DNA from 2 places in the Cytobacillus gottheilii genome. Region 2 is predicted to be linked to the other one. Evidence: riboswitches for the same ligand, from Rfam matches in the RefSeq annotation. Region 2 holds a riboswitch; the other holds the start of a gene.
The links. Region 2 has a riboswitch for preQ1 ahead of J1899_RS06045 (VUT family protein). Riboswitches for the same ligand answer to the same signal wherever they lie in the genome.

Region 1: it holds a riboswitch for preQ1, as region 2 does, so the genes downstream of both, queF (preQ(1) synthase) here and J1899_RS06045 (VUT family protein) in region 2, are expected to answer to the same signal.

What each region holds. Positions count from the first base shown of each region.
Region 1 is NZ_CP071709.1:842,644-850,799, reverse strand. It holds gene J1899_RS04090 (TRAP transporter large permease) at 1-593, shown strand, start outside; gene J1899_RS04085 (aminopeptidase) at 750-1,982, shown strand; gene J1899_RS04080 (hypothetical protein) at 2,030-2,236, opposite strand; gene J1899_RS04075 (hypothetical protein) at 2,707-3,840, opposite strand; gene queF (preQ(1) synthase) at 4,180-4,677, opposite strand; PreQ1 riboswitch class I at 4,773-4,819, opposite strand; partial or broken gene J1899_RS04065 (peroxiredoxin-like family protein) at 5,064-5,498, shown strand; gene J1899_RS04060 (hypothetical protein) at 5,807-6,094, opposite strand; gene J1899_RS04055 (TldD/PmbA family protein) at 6,477-7,817, opposite strand; gene J1899_RS04050 (TldD/PmbA family protein) at 7,819-8,156, opposite strand, start outside.
Region 2 is NZ_CP071709.1:1,221,849-1,230,004, reverse strand. It holds gene J1899_RS06055 (vWA domain-containing protein) at 901-1,539, opposite strand; gene J1899_RS06050 (macro domain-containing protein) at 1,617-2,612, opposite strand; gene J1899_RS06045 (VUT family protein) at 2,724-3,260, opposite strand; PreQ1 riboswitch class I at 3,401-3,447, opposite strand; gene J1899_RS06040 (C40 family peptidase) at 3,508-4,143, opposite strand; gene J1899_RS06035 (diguanylate cyclase) at 4,229-6,415, shown strand; gene J1899_RS06030 (aldo/keto reductase) at 6,453-7,304, opposite strand; gene J1899_RS06025 (hypothetical protein) at 7,383-7,580, opposite strand; gene J1899_RS06020 (helix-turn-helix transcriptional regulator) at 7,755-8,156, opposite strand, start outside.

The DNA of each region.
Region 1 (8,156 bases), 380 kb from region 2:
GGATTATTGCAGGAATATTCACAGCTACAGAAGGTTCGGCCATTGCGGTTGTTTATTCCTTTATCTTATCGCTTTGTTATCGTTCATTAAAGTTAAAAGATATTCCAAGAATCCTGGTGGAAACAGTTGAGATGACAGCTATCATTATGCTTCTTGTAGCAGCATCTTCTATTCTGTCTATTGTCATGAGCTTTACAGGTATTCCAGAAGCAATTACTTCAGGAATACTAAGCTTAACGGATAATCCAATTGTGATTTTGTTGCTTATGAATATCATTCTGCTCTTTATTGGTACATTTATGGATATTACACCTGCTGTACTTATTTTCACACCGATCTTCTTCCCGATTGTCAATTCCTTTGGAATGGATCCTGTACACTTTGGAATTATGATGTGTATGAATCTATGTATCGGGAGCATTACTCCTCCTGTTGGAAGTGCCTTGTTTGTAGGAGCAAGCGTCGGTAAGGTGAAAATTGAGCAGGTAACAAGGCCGCTTCTTCCTTTTTACGGAGCTATTCTTGTAGTCTTGCTCGCTGTCACTTATATACCGCAGATATCCTTGTTCCTGCCAAATCTGCTCGACTTATAAAGGAAATGCAGGTAGTTTAAAAGGCTGTCCGTATTGGACAGCCTTTTCATTATTAGAAATTTGCTTTGCACCTCTTCGGTCCTCAAACGATTCTATTTATTTTTTTATCATTACAGGCTACAATAAGGAAAGATTCTGACAAAGGAGCCAATACATATGACAAACTTTCAAACTGCGCTAGAGAAATATGCCGAACTTGCGGTTAAAGTCGGTGTCAATGTCCAAAAAGGACAGAAACTCGTCATTACGGCAACACTTGATGCCGCTGAATTTGTACGCATCGCTGTAAAAAAAGCTTATGAAACAGGTGCAAAAGAAGTAATTGTAAACTGGAACGATGACGGTGTTACTCGGACAAAGTATGAGCTTGCTCCACTGGATGCGTTTGAGGAATATCCAAAATGGAGAGCAGAAGAAATGAAGGAGCTTGCTGAAGGCGGTGCTGCCTTTATGTCTATCGTTTCTTCAAGTCCTGATCTTCTAAAAGGTGTTCAATCCGAAAAGATCAGCACATTCCAGAAGGCTTCCGGAAAAGCAATGGCGCCATTCCGCAAGTATATTCAATCCGATAAGGTCAGCTGGACTGTAATCGCTGTGCCATCGCAAAGCTGGGCAAACATGGTGTTCCCGGAGGCAGCTGAAGAAGAGCGTGTAAGTCTATTATGGGATGCCATCTTCAAAGCAACTCGCTCTGATTTAGACAATCCTGTTGAAGCATGGAAGCAGCATGATGAAACTCTGCATACAAAAGTAGACTATTTAAACGGCAAACGTTATAAAAAACTGCACTACACTGCTCCTGGAACTGACTTAACAATCGAATTGCCTGAAAAGCATATTTGGGCTGGAGCAGGCAGCATTAATGAAAGCGGCAATGAATTTATGGCCAATATGCCGACTGAAGAAGTCTTTACTGTTCCTTTTAAAACAGGTGTAAACGGCAAGGTTGCAAGCACAAAGCCATTAAGCTACGGCGGTAATATCATTGACAACTTCACTGTTTACTTTGAGAACGGAAGAATAACGAAAGTAGAAGCAGAGCAAGGAGAAGAAATCCTTAAACAGCTTGTTGATACAGATGAGGGCTCTCATTATCTTGGCGAGGTCGCGCTTGTTCCGCATAATTCACCGATTTCTCAATCAAACCTGCTTTTCTATAACACATTGTTCGATGAAAATGCATCAAACCATTTAGCCATTGGCAGTGCTTATGCTTTCTGTATTGAAGGCGGCAAGCAAATGTCTAGCGAAGAACTTGCAGAACATGGCTTAAACGAAAGCTTAACACATGTTGACTTTATGATTGGTTCTGCTGAGATGAATATCGATGGCATTACGGCTGACGGTCAGGAAGAACCGGTATTCCGTAACGGAGATTGGGCGTTTTAAGTTCTATTCATAAATAATCTTATACAGAAGGCTGGCCATATTGTTCATCATTGTGGCTGGTCTTTTTCATTCATTTCTCCCTTCTTATCCCAGTTATCCCAAAAGTGATAGATAATAGCACTCAATAAGGCAAAAGCTAAAAACATGAAAAACGTATTTACATTAAAATATTGATTATTTACATGATAAGATAAAAACCCCGTCATACTTTCAACATAGTGAAGATCTGCTATTCCATCCCTCTCAAGCAGCACACCCTTAATAACCTCCCGATATTCATTTAACTCCTTCCTCTGATATAAAAACCCTAAAATAAAATGAAGGATTAAAATAATCATGGTGAAATACAAATATTTATTCTTTATAGAGTATGAGCGAATAAGAATGACTGAAAAAAGGACGAGACAAATAAGAATTGGGATTAGTATAAAAAACAGAATTAGCGCGGGGTTTCCGTTCCCAGATATTGTTCCAGGGGGTGGAGTCATTGAATTTCCCACTAAAAAAAGGATCAAGCTAATAAAACTTAAAACAGCAAACATAACACATGAAAATCTCACTCTCTACACTCCCCACTGAATCAAGATAAGCCTCAATCTATTCTAGCCGTATACTGCTATTCTGATGATACAGCATTGAGAATCTCATACTGCTATCCCGCTCATTATTTTGTATGACAAATAGCCCGGGCAAATTCAATACCCGAGCCATTTTTTACCATCCGCTATCTTCTTTTTAATCGCAGCAACTTCACCTTATCATCATGATCGGCCACTGCTTCAATTTGATACTTTTCCGTATTTAAATAGATGGATGTACCTGTGTCGTTTTTAAATGTTTCTCCGAATTGCTTAAATATCTTTTCTGCCTCAGTTAGGGTTGTTCTTAGACGTTCTCCAGGAATTTCAGCTGCTGTCACCTTACTGTCTTCAGCATTATAATAATAGGTGATTTCAGGATACATGACATACGGGCCTTCCTCTTTCACGCCTTCCCGCATGTAATATGGTTCAGACTTTTTTATTTCTTGTATATTGGTGCCTAGCGGGTATGGGCTTCCAACTGGAATGCCTTGCTTTGCTTTTGCCAAGAGATCTGTATTTAGCTCCAAATCTTTAAATGGATAATAGAATGCATTTTTTTCATTTAAACTATCTAGCCAGAAGTCTACTTTCTCTTTATCTGTAATCGTTTCTTGGTCCTGTTCAACTAGCTTTAGGGTCTCTTCATTTAATCCCCATGTTGTAAAGTATATGGTATCTGAAGAACTGTCTCGCTTTATTGTCTGAAGATATTTTTGGTTTATGTTTCTGATTGTAATATCATTTAAAGATTCGATTTCTCCATTGCTTATTAGCTTTAATTCTCCATTGTCAATTCCCGCAAACAGATATTGGCTATGCACCTGATCTATTTGTTCAGCCACAGCAAATATCGTTTTCTTTCCAATTTTCAAAGGGTAAATTTGCTCATCATTCCCTGTTTTAAAAGTGAGTATTTCTTCATCGTTTAAAACATTTTGTTTATAAGCTACCGTTGAATCTTTTTCAGCTAGGTAAAATGCATAATGGCCAGAATAGAAAACATCCTTTTTTTCTGCATTTTTAGCGTATACAAACACGTTATAATCATAACTGCCATCTTTAACTTCAAATTTGAAAAGAGATTCCTCTTTAAGAGTAACCGTATCCATCTTTTCTTTACCTTCTGCAATTACAGCTGGTTCTGTTTTTTCCTCTTTTGCTGCATCTTTTGCCTCTTCCGTTTCAGAAAGTGTCTCCGATTTAATTGACGCGATCGTGTCATACGAACAAGCCGTCAACAATAATAAACAAACTGTTATATAAAATTTTTTCATGATAATCTCCTAATAAAGCATCCATTCATATTTTAGTAATCTCATAATTAAACATTCACAGAGATTTAACCAATTATCAGTGTAACAAATGGACAATCAATTCACAAACCCATTTATTACAAAGATTACAAAAGAATTATAAATTTGTAGTATTTATAGGTAAATTGAATGTACTTTATCCTAAATAACAAAACCGTCTCAAAGAGAAGACATACCTTTACACAAAAATGAAGCACTTAAGCAATTAAAAAACCAAACAAATTTAACAGTTAAAAATGATCTGCTAAAATGTTTGGTTTGATTATTGGTTAAAATATGGACCTTCAGCCTCTATTAAGATTAACGATTATCAATGGTCTCTGGATATAGATCATGGTTCATCAATCTGAACTCAGCCATTTTTTCGTATTTTGTGCCTGGTTTTCCATAGTTCGTGTAAGGATCAATGGAAATGCCGCCTCTAGGCGTGAACTTGCCCCACACCTCGATGTAACGCGGATCCATTAGCTCAATTAAGTCATTCATAATGATATTCATGCAGTCTTCATGAAAATCTCCGTGATTGCGGAAGCTGAACAAATACAGTTTAAGCGATTTGCTTTCCACCATTTTCTGATCTGGTATATAACTGATATAAATTGTCGCGAAGTCTGGCTGTCCTGTTTTAGGGCATAAACTCGTAAACTCTGGACAATTAAATTTTACAAAATAATCACGGTTTGGATGCTTATTATCGAAGCTTTCTAAGATTTCTGGGGAATATTCAAATAAATATTGTGTCCCTTGATTCCCCAGCAGGGTTACCCCTTCTAATTCTTCATCTTTTCTTCCTGTCATGCTAGTGCCTCCTTGGATTGCATTTCATGCTGGAATGAGGGAATTGAATATAAAAAAACCATGCCCTCCATGGACATGGCTGAATGCAATTCATCCGTTCCATAGTTTTTTATAGAGGGTAAGTGCTATGAACCTCTCTCATTTTGCGTGAAACGCATATTTTAAAATACCAATATAACTATAAAAAACTTTCGATAGTGTGTCAATTACTTCAAAATATCTAATAATAACGTTATGATTGACTAATCTATTCGAAAGGTGGTATTTTCATGAATTTTCTGCTTGAAAGAACAGATTCTGAAGAAAAACTCTCTCTAGAAGCATTGATTCAAGGAAAACCAAGTGTTGTGGTGTTTGTACGCCATCTTGGCTGACCTGTCTGCAGGCAGTATCTCACGCAGTTGCGTGAGCATTATGATGAATTTTCAAAGCGCGGTTATCAGCTGATTGTTATTGCACCTTCTAAAGGCAGCTTTATCAACATGTTCTTAAAAGAGTTTGGTCCTTATCCATTTCCGATTTTAGGCGATCCTGCAAGAGTTGCCTATAAAGGAATGGGACATAAGACAATGCCAAAATGGAAGCTGCTCTCCAAAGCTGCCTTTGGTTTTGTTACCGGAAAAGTAAAAGGATTTGTCCCAGAAGACGAAAAGCAAAAAAAGTTCGTTATGGAGTCAATGAAGACACAAGATGTTTATATTCAAGGGGGAACTTGGGTTTATTCTAGTTCAGGAAAAGTCCTTTGGAACCACATTGACGAATCACCTGAAAATCATGCACCCCTTGCAAAAATAATGGAGATTATGGACAAACATAAATAATTTTGTCGAGAAATGTTTTAACTCTTCTCATGGTGGTAAACAAATAATGCAAGGCCATTACGACTTGCAGAAGGGACTGGTTCACCTTGAAGAACATAACAGCGACTTCAGATTCTTGTCTTGGCATTGCTTTGGATCAAGGAGGGTTTGCAGAGCGCTCGATAGGCACTCTCGTCTTTAACCGATATACTTAAAATCGGACGGCCTCAGTAAACGTACCTTGAATGTCCGTTATACGGACCAAAAAGGTGCATTCCCATAAGCGGAATGCACCTTTTTATTTGCACTTTTTAGCTATTGAAAAATTTCTACAAGCTTGCTTTTATTTTTATAAAGTGGTCAATAAACTCTGAAGGATTTTGTTTCACATAAAAAGCATTTACACCGCTCCTGGTATGTAAATAAAGCAGCCCCGTGCCTGCGCTGGTACTTTTATAGGAAACATCCCATACGTCTCTTATATAATGAACATGAAATTGTGTTTCAATGCGATCTTCATATAGTATAAGCGAAAGTTCTTCTTCAATGATTTTCTGCTCAGTCCATTTGATCTGCCTGCTGACTTTTATATAAGGATGCTGTGCAATAAACCGCAACAAATCACTCCTCTGTGTCTCTATCATTTCCTATTCTGAATTAGGTCCCATATTTCTTTTAATACCAGCATCTCTTCTTCTGTAACAAGGTCCCATTGAATTCCTTTTGGCTTAAACTGCTCTCCCCATTCTCCCCTTCCCTTTAACATCCTATAATACGTTATATCCATTCTCATTCCAAAAGAAAACCTCAATTTAGGAGAGTTAATGTTCTTTTAAGCAGTTGTTTTTCAAAGTGCAGTATATCCAGAAGAATAATATGCCGAAAAAAATAAGTTCAGAGCGCAAAACTCTAAACTTATTTTTTTTCACTTCCTATTTTATTTTTTCATATTTTCCTCAATTCAATTGTTCATTATCAGTTCCCTTTTCTTGCATTCCCTTATTCAATCGTGACTGCCAGCTCCTTAATCAGCAGTGACGGCGAACCAAATGCAAGCGAAAATTCGAGATCTGAACCAACTTCTTCAATTTGCTGAAGCAAGTCAAAAAAGTTCCCTGCAACCGTCATTTGTTTTAGTGCTGTTTTGATTTCTCCATTTTCGATAAGAAAACCGCCTGCTGCAATCGAGAAATCACCGGAAACAGTATTGGTTCCTGAATGCAGTCCCGAAAAAGAAGTTACCAAGATACCATCACCCACTTGAGCTACCAGATCAGGCAAATCTTTTTCAGCAGGGATAATATAAAAATTAGAAGGTGCGACTGTTATAGTTCCTTTATATGATGCTTTATAAGCATTTCCCGTAGATTCCACATTATCCTTTTTCGCTGTTATGCTATTATGCAAAAATGTAAGGAGGTTTCCGTCTTTAATGACATCTTTTTTCCTTGTTGCATATCCTTCACTGTCAAAATTTCCGCTTCTAACTCCATCCCCGTAAAATGGATCATCAACAATATGCACATGCTCTGCCGCTACTTTTTGCCCTAATCTCCCCTTTAGAAGTGATTGGCCCTTCTGAATCTGTTCAGCAGAAAAAATCGGTGAAAATGTTTGAAGTAAAGCTGCGGCAGCTTTATTGCGCAGGATGACAGAATAATTTTTGCTATCTGCACTTTCAGCATTCAACTTAGACAACGCCTCTTTTACAGCATGCTCCGCAACGTTCTTTGCTGCTAGTGAATGGTAGTTTCGAGTGACGCGTGAAAACACTCCATTTTTCACTTCTTTTCCTTGTTTTACAATAACGGATACGGAGAGGCCAATATGATTTGTTCGATCTTTAAGCTCCAGTCCGTTGGAGTTCACTAATCTTTTTTCCTTTTCTGAGCTGCTTAAAGATAGAGTATTTGTACCTGTTACGCGCTCATCAAAAGCATAAACCTCTTTTTCTATCTCTTTTAAAAACTCAATTTTCTCCTCAATAGATACATCGTTTAATTCCTCAGAATAAAAGGTATGGTCGCCATATTGTTCTGATCCTTTAAAAATCTCTTCCTGAACATCCTCTTCAATTAAAAGAGAATTCGCTTTTGCTTCGTTAACCAAATATTGAACAGAATCTTCATCTGTATTTTCTGTATAAGCATAGCCCATCTTTCCGTCCATTTTTCCCCGAAAAGAAACGCCTAATGTTTCAGATGTTTGATATGAATCGATTTCTCCTTTGTAAAGCTTACAGCCTAAACTCTCTACTTTTTCCGAATAGATTTCCATATCTGTGAAACCAAGCTGTTTTCCAAGTTGGAATACTCTCTCCTGAAAATCTTCTATTCTCATCTTATTCTTCCCCCTTTCTTCCGCCAACGGTCATCTCGCTTACACGAATCATCGGCTGCCCAACATTTACAGGGAGACTGCCGCTTAACGACCCGCACATGCCCGCTCCATGGGCAAGATTGTTTCCGACCATATCAACAAGCTTCAATGTTTCAGGACCATTTCCAATTAAAGTTGCCCCCCTTAACGGTTTGCCTATTTTTCCGTCTTTTACTGCATAAGCCTCCATGACCGCAAAGTTGTAATCACCTGTCGTTGTATTCACTTGTCCGCCGCCCATGTATTTCGCATAGATTCCATGCTCGGTATTGGCAATGATCTCCACTGGTGTCGACTTTC
Region 2 (8,156 bases):
GAAAAGGAATTTACACAATAATAAGGACTTGACTCTTTTCACTGCCTGTCGGGCACTTTGCCTTCCCTTTAGTTCCCGCCAACTCTCTTTTCACTGCCTGTCGGGCACTTTGCCTTCCCTTTAGTTCCCGCCAACTCTCTTTTCACTGCCTGACGGGCACTTTGCCTTCCCTTTAGTTCCCGCCAACTCTCTTTTCACTTGCCCACGGGCACTTTGCCGGCTCTTTAGTTCTCGCCAACTCTCTTTTCACTGCCTGTCGGGCACTTTGCCGGCTCTTTAGTTCTCGCCAACTCTCTTTTCACTTGCCCACGGGCACTTTGCCGGCTCTTATCTCCCCGAAATCTTCTATGCTAATGATTATACAGTGCTCCGTATCTATAACTCAATACTACTATTGTTTGCACATACATCACTCGGCTAAGCTGCGACCTTCAATACTTTATCATGTTGTTTCTCCAAAAGGTCTAGGAATGAATAAGCGGAGAAATTCCGGTTATTTTGAAAAAAAGGCCTCAAATAGCAAAAATAAAGGGAGAAATTCCGGTTATCTTCAAAAAATGCACCGAATTTTAATGATTTTATCCATATAAGCGGAAAAACTCCTCTTATTTAGAGGAAAATATAGCTATTTCCCTAAATAGGCGGAATTCTTCCCTCTATTTTCACGAAAACTCAATGCATAAAAATGCTTGGAGACACCCCAACACCATGGCCCAAGCATTTTGTCCCCCCTATACATTAAGAAAGGGATCAATTCCCCTCGAAGTATCTTTTCAACTTCACTTCTCCTCCTTTACCTCTTAAATACAGTTTTAATTAATAGGTTTTTCCAGAAATTAACTTAAACTCAAAAATAATATCCTAAATCACTAAAGATTTAGGACACCTTATAACCTACTATCATTTACTCCGCTCAGTAAAATCCCGTTCAATCTCGTCTTTCCAGCCAGGATCAACACCCTTGCCATACCGTACGCTCAATACTGCCTCGCTCAGGATTTCATAATTTAGTTTCGTACCTTCTCCATCAGCATGGTAATCCACGGCAAAATCTTTATCAATGCCAAAGTACCCAGCAGTTTCAACGGCATCAATATTGGCTCCGAGAAACATAAAGGTCCAGTCATATTTTTCTTTCTGATGCTGAATCATTTTTTTCACTTGTTCAGAGGTGAATTCCCGGCTGGCATTTTCCATGCCATCAGTGGTAATCACAAAGAGGACATGATCTGCACGCTCTTTCTTCTTCTGCTCTTGAACAGTTTTTTGAATCGAAAACCCGATTGCATCAATTAATGCGGTCGTCCCGCTTACTTCATAATCGCTTTCAGTTAGCTTTTTTATATCTTTTACAGAAACGCGGTCATGTAATAATTCATACCCATTGTTGAATAATACTGTCGTTACAAACGCCTCTCCTTCAGCTTTTTTCTGCTTTTTCAACATCGAATTATAGCCGCCAATCGTGTCTGCCTCGAGCCCTGCCATTGATCCGCTTTTGTCTAAAATAAATACAACTTCAGTTACTTTGTTTTTCATGTTTAATACCCTCCTTATCTATAATGGAAGGATATCAAGTTTTCAAAATGAAATGGTCGCTTCAAAAGCGACATTTTCTAAGCACCGAGCAAAGGCTGGTCAAATCGAAATAATGCTTCATTAATTTCATGGATATCATACTTCTGCTGAGTGATAAAAAATTTCACAATGACATCAAATTTACTGCTGTGTGACAAAGTATATCCTGCTGCTGACAGCAGAGCATTGGTTTCATCTTCATCCAGCTCCAGAGCGATCGCAAAGGCGATAGCGGTTTTCTTTTTCGGATTATAACTGTCTTCCTTGCGGATCTTTGAAAACAGACGGCGATCAATATTCGCTCTTTTATAAGCATCCACATCGCTTATTCCTCTTTCGTCAATGAGGCGAAGCAGGCGTGCCGAAAACGATTCATCGAGTTCATCAATTAACTGCATTAGACTGCTTTCTTCAATATCCTCACTTTGCTTAACATAATCATGCTCTCTAAGTTGTTCCGTTACAAAGCGTGCTTCTCTGCCCCCATAGAGAGCACTAGCTTCTTCCACATAATGCTCATCAATATATTCCTGAATAGAGTGAAAAAGCTTCTGGCTCAGGCCAAACGATTGCTGATCAAATACAACTAAATAAACATGCATTTCATGCTGCATTAAAAAGGTGCTGATGGCCGAAATGGCAATTTGCAGAGCCTCTTCTTTAGGAAATCCGTATATTCCTGTTGAAATCAGTGGAAATGCAATGGACTCACATTGATATGTTTGTGCCAGTTCTAATGAATGCTTATAAGATTTCCGCAGCAATTCTGCCTCCTGCTGTGTACCGCCCTTCCAAATGGGACCAGGTGTATGGATAATATAGTTGGCAGGCAGCTTAAATCCATTCGTTATCACGGCTTCACCGACTGCACATCCCCCGATTTTGTCGCATGCTTCTGTTAACTCCTCAACTCCGGCTGCTTGAAAAATAGCACCGCAAACACCGCCGCCCATTTGCAATTTCTTATTGGCTGCATTGACGATGGCATCTACATTCATGACTGTAAGATCCTGGCGAACGATTTCCAAAGGCATAAATGAAACTCCTTTTTTTACTAAAAGCATAGCATCGACACTGCTCTGGGACAACAGCATTCTGGGGACATAAAAAAGGAACCTATTTTGATCAATAGATTCCTCCGAAACTTAAAACGCCATCTTATTCTCTTTTCCAGTATGAATACGATGAATAATCAGCGCTGCAATCATTTGAATAATCGTTTTCGCCAATATTTGACCAACAATTGCTGCCGGCACTGCTTCCCATGGGAGCATGTTTGCACCTAATGGACTTAAGCCGATTACAACAAACACAACTGAATCCAGCAAGCCGCCGACAACACCGCTGTAGAAAACACGCCATGCAAATGGCAGCTTTAAACGCGTATAGATTTCCGTATCAGCTGTTTCTGCAATTAAGAACGAAATAGCGGATGCAACCACAATCATCAATGTATCTCCAAGCAGGAATGACACGATTCCAGACAGGATTAATGCAGTAAAAATAAATAAGTACGTCTTTGATCTTCCATATTTATTTTGGACAAGATCACGGAAAATAAAGGTCGCTCCAATAAACAGCGTACCCATAGGGATCATGAAAATCCCTACAGCCAATGGCGCAAATTTAGCTGTTACCACATTGGCAATAACAATAGATAATAAATACAATAAAATTCTCATGTATACTCCTCCTGATGCTACAGTTTTATATGATAACCGAACGAAAAAAGACCTCCCAGCAAAGTTCTACAGAACTTCACAAAGAGGCCTAGACAATCTTTCTATCAAAAAAATAAAAAGCTGTGACCACATGGACACAGCAATCCATAGTTTTTTATAGAGGGTTTAAGCTAGGAACCTCTCCCGATCGGGTTATGCAATTGAGTTTAATATTATCTTATAGGACAGAGGTCTGTCAATGAAAATTTCAAGTAGCAACCTCTTCCTCTAACTGAATCAATATCTCTTCTCCTAACTCTCCGTCTTTTATTTTTATATGTCCTGCTGACGAAAAATCCTTTGGCATTAGTCCGTTTAACGGCATGGAAAACGATGTGATCCCTAATGTTAAATAAGTTTCTGCGATCAACTTGCTGCAGGTGTAATCATTCCTTTTTGAAGTAATATGAAACATTCTGCCTTCAATTACTTCTTCAATCATTGGCCATTCACTTGGATTGGGGATTCCATGCACGCTTTTGATATAGTCATAGAGCTTTTGATCATCGATTTTGTTTTTCATAGTTAAGGTGCGCACGGCATATTCTGGTGCCACGTAGGGTTCTACATCCTGGCCGTACGTTTTAAGCCGATCCAGCAGTTTGACAACCTTTGGTCCTGTCTCATGATCATGAAACCATTCATCCTCCAGATTTACAAGGGCGGTCGATTCAAAGAAATAAACCTCACCATCTGGATCAGGACGCAGCACCATCCCCACATGCGACCATTTGCTGTGCTCCAGCTTTTCCACTAACTTGCTCATCTCATATTTTCCGCTGAATAAAATTAAATCACCTGTTTTTAATAATGGCAAAAGTTGATCATACGTTTCTGTTTTCATGACATTCCTCCTAAAATAATATGCTAAAATTTGACACTATCATGTTATAATGATACCAATATTTCATGAAACGGGAGTCAATTCAATGAAACCAGTTTTCAAAAAATATCACTACTTTGTTCTCATTGTCCTTTTTACATTGTTCTTTCCTATTTCAGCCTCTTATGCTGAAGCAAACTCCGTGAACGTCGGCAATGATTTTACGGAAAAGGACATGACCTCCCATTTACTTGTGTATGTTGATTCAAACGATCTTACTCCAGATCAAATTCTCGAAAGGCAGGATCAATTTGTTCCCTTCAGTCAGGCGGATATCGATGGGGATATTGCCGATTTGGATTATTGGATCAAGATCGATATGCAAAATACAAGTGACCGTGCGAAAGAGCTGCTGCTCGAAATTCAAAAGCCGCATTTAAGCTTGGTTTCCTTGTATAGTGAAAATAGTGGTAGCCTTAATTTACAAGAAACGATCGGCTACAGCCTGCCATTTGATGAAAGAATCATAAAACACCGCAATCTCGTTTTTCCGCTTCACCTAGATTCATCTGAAGACATACATACCTATTATTTAAAAATTGAAACTGATAGTTTCTTTCAGGCACCGATCACTCTTTGGAATTATGTATCATTTTCAGCAAACCATTCTGATTCGCAAATGCTGTTTGGTCTTTTTTACGGCATTATGATTGCCATGATGATTTATAATAGTTTTCTATTTCTCTCGCTAAGAGAAAAAACGTACTTATATTATATCTTGTTTATTGCTGGTTTTACGATCCTGCAGGCGATTTGGGATGGATATGCGTTCGAGTGGCTGTGGGGCGATTATCCTTGGTGGGCACTCCGGTCTAATTCATTTTTTATTCTTTTTGCTGCGCTGTTTGGATTACTGTTTACGAAGCATTTTCTGCAGCTGAAAGGCATTGCACCAAGACTCTATAAAATGGTCCATGTATTTACGATCATTTGTGCTTTTACATTAATCATTCCTTTCGTTTTACCTATCGGAATGGCCACAATGGTTAGTACAATCATTGCTACCCTCTTTGCCCTTTTTGTCATCTTAATTGTCATAAAAGTGAGACTGCGAACACGGGAAGCCAAGTTTTATATTGCAGCATGGTCGCTTTTGTTAATAGGCATCTTACTCAATCTGATGGCTGCTTATCAGATTCTGCCGCTCAATGCATTGACCTTATATGCACCAAAAATTGGAGCAATGGTAGAAGTCCTTGTTCTTTCATTAGGTCTTGCTGACAAGATTAAACGTGTCACGCTTGAAAAAGAGATGGAGTCAAAGAAATATTACATGCAGACACTGATGCAGAATTTCTTTAAGCAGATGTCCAGTGTGAAAGAACATACTCTGCTGGCGGAAAATGGACTTTACACGCTCTTGTACCTGACAAAGCTGGAAAAAGGATTCTATTTGCAGAAAAAGAATGCAGCATGGGAAGTGATCGTTCAGCATGGCGATTTATCTCTTGATGACAGCTTTCATATCGACGATCAATATCTATCAAGAATCATCTATGCAACTGATATCACGCCCAGATCTTTTGGTGTTCAGGATACATTTGGCACGTTCTTGTCTATTCCGATTGTTTGTGAAAATCATACAGGTCTTCTTATTGTCTGTGGCGAGGATCAGGATCAAATTGACCCCTATCAGAAGGAGAAAATGATTCCTTATTTCCAGGATCAATTTACCGTTTTAATGGACAATCTTATGAATTATACATCATTTAAAGAGTCGGCTATGTACGACCATCTTACAAATGTATTAAACCGCAAATACTTTTTAGAAAAAGCAAATATGCTGGTAAAAGAGGCACAGAAAGCGGAGCAAGAGGTTAGTATTCTACTAATTGACATTGATCACTTTAAACGTGTCAATGACACATACGGTCATACGATTGGAGATCAGGCCATTATCTTTGTTGCCAATCGAATCGTGGATACCTTTAAGGAATTGGGGTTTGTCGGCAGATACGGTGGCGAAGAATTTATAGTAGTCACTAGCCATGTCAAAGAACAGGAAGTTATCAATGTGGCCAATGAATTGAGGAAGTCACTGCATTCACATCCGCTTTTCTTAAATCGAAATCAAGCTCTGTCTTTAACAGTCAGCATTGGCGTTAGTCTTCACAAAGGAAACAGCATTACTTCCATCAAGGATATGATCCTGGAAGCTGATGAATGTTTGTATCGTGCGAAAAATGCTGGACGAGACCGCGTTGTGCTAAACACGGAAATGAAGGTCAGATAATGCTAGGTGGCTGAAGATCTCAGCCACCTTTTCTCTTTTAAATAATATCCAAAGGCATTTTTCGTGTAGGTTTCGGAAATACCTCATCAAGTCTGTGCAGATCCTCATCAGTTAAGGTGATACCAGCTGCTGCCGCATTTGCCCGTACATGTTCTTCCTGCACTGCTTTAGGAATCGCCAGGCAATTGCCTGCCCGTATGGTCCATGCTAAAGCAATTTGCAAAGGCTCGGCATTATACTTTTCTGCGATCTCCTTTATGACTGGATCTGTTAACAGCTGCTGTCTTAAGGAACCACCTTGAGCGAGCGGACTGTAGGCCATAATCGGCATATTGTGCTCATGCTGCCATAGAACCAAATCATAGTCAATTCCACGAGAACCTAAATGATAGAGCACTTGATTGGTCATACAATTTTGGCCGTTCTCTGTACTCCATAGCTCTTTCATATCCGCTGTATCAAAATTCGATACCCCCCATCTCGCAATTTTTCCATCCTTCTTAAGCTTCTCCATTCCTTCAATGGTTTCTGCTAAAGGGACAGAACCTCTCCAGTGTAAAAGATATAAATCGAGATGATCCGTTCCCAGCCGTTTTAGACTGTTTTCACATGCTCTTTCAATAGAATTCAATCCAGCATTATGCGGATAAACTTTGGATACTAAGAAAACATCGTCTCTTCTTCCTTTGAGCGCTTCGCCAACAACCAGCTCCGCTCCTCCTTCAGCATACATTTCCGCCGTATCAATGACATTCATGCCTAACTCAATGCCAAGCTGCAGTGCTTTGACTTCCTTCGACTTCATTTGTGCGTTTTCACCCATAAACCATGTGCCTTGTCCCACATTTGGCAGTGTTGTTCCGTCCGGTAAAGTGATGTTTCGGCTCATTAGAATCATCCTTTCTTTTATATCGTGAATATCTGCACTATTATCTTATAATAAAATTTCAGCTCTCTGCCAAAATGTTCATATATTGTCACTTTTCCGCTTACTCAATTTATAAACATTTGTCACAAATCCAAGAAAACCTGAAAGCGCAAAAATTACGGGAATAATCATAGAGGTAAAATTGGATGGGTTCTCAACCAGTAAACGGTAAACACCAAATACACATAAAATAAAACATCCTGCGGTTCCTATAAACAATTTTGTTTTTTCTTTCATAAATAGACCTCCACTCACTAAGCTGGCAGTTTAAAACAAACTGATCTGCTGCAAAAGAGAAGCGTTAAGTCTTCTAAACATGCTCCTTTGCGCCTCCCCCTCCTGATGCAAAACAGTCTTCCTCAAGAATACATCCAGCTAGATAGCTTCAAAAAAGGACATAAGTAAATAACCTCAAACTTCTGAATCAATCGGCAGCTTCTTGACTGGAACAACGATATGATAGGACGATTCTAAATTGTGAACGTCCTCAAATACTTGAATAAGCTCTATATCAGCATCCTCGGCTTCTTGTCTGGAGATTTTTAAGAACCTCGCAAAGTCTGTAATAAAGACATCTCCAATTTCAAGCAAATCGCCATAGTAGTTAAATTTTGAACAAAAAAAATCGGGAACATCTACAGTGAAGAAATGCGGCTTATCAATCTTTATATGATGTGGAATCCCAACAAGCGCTTTAAACTTGGTCGAATCTGGCTGGCAGTTTGAATATATGACATAGCAGGGACTTTTCATGGTGTGATTAATGCTGTCTGTCAGCATTTTAGAATGAAATCGGATGACTTCCTTAAAATC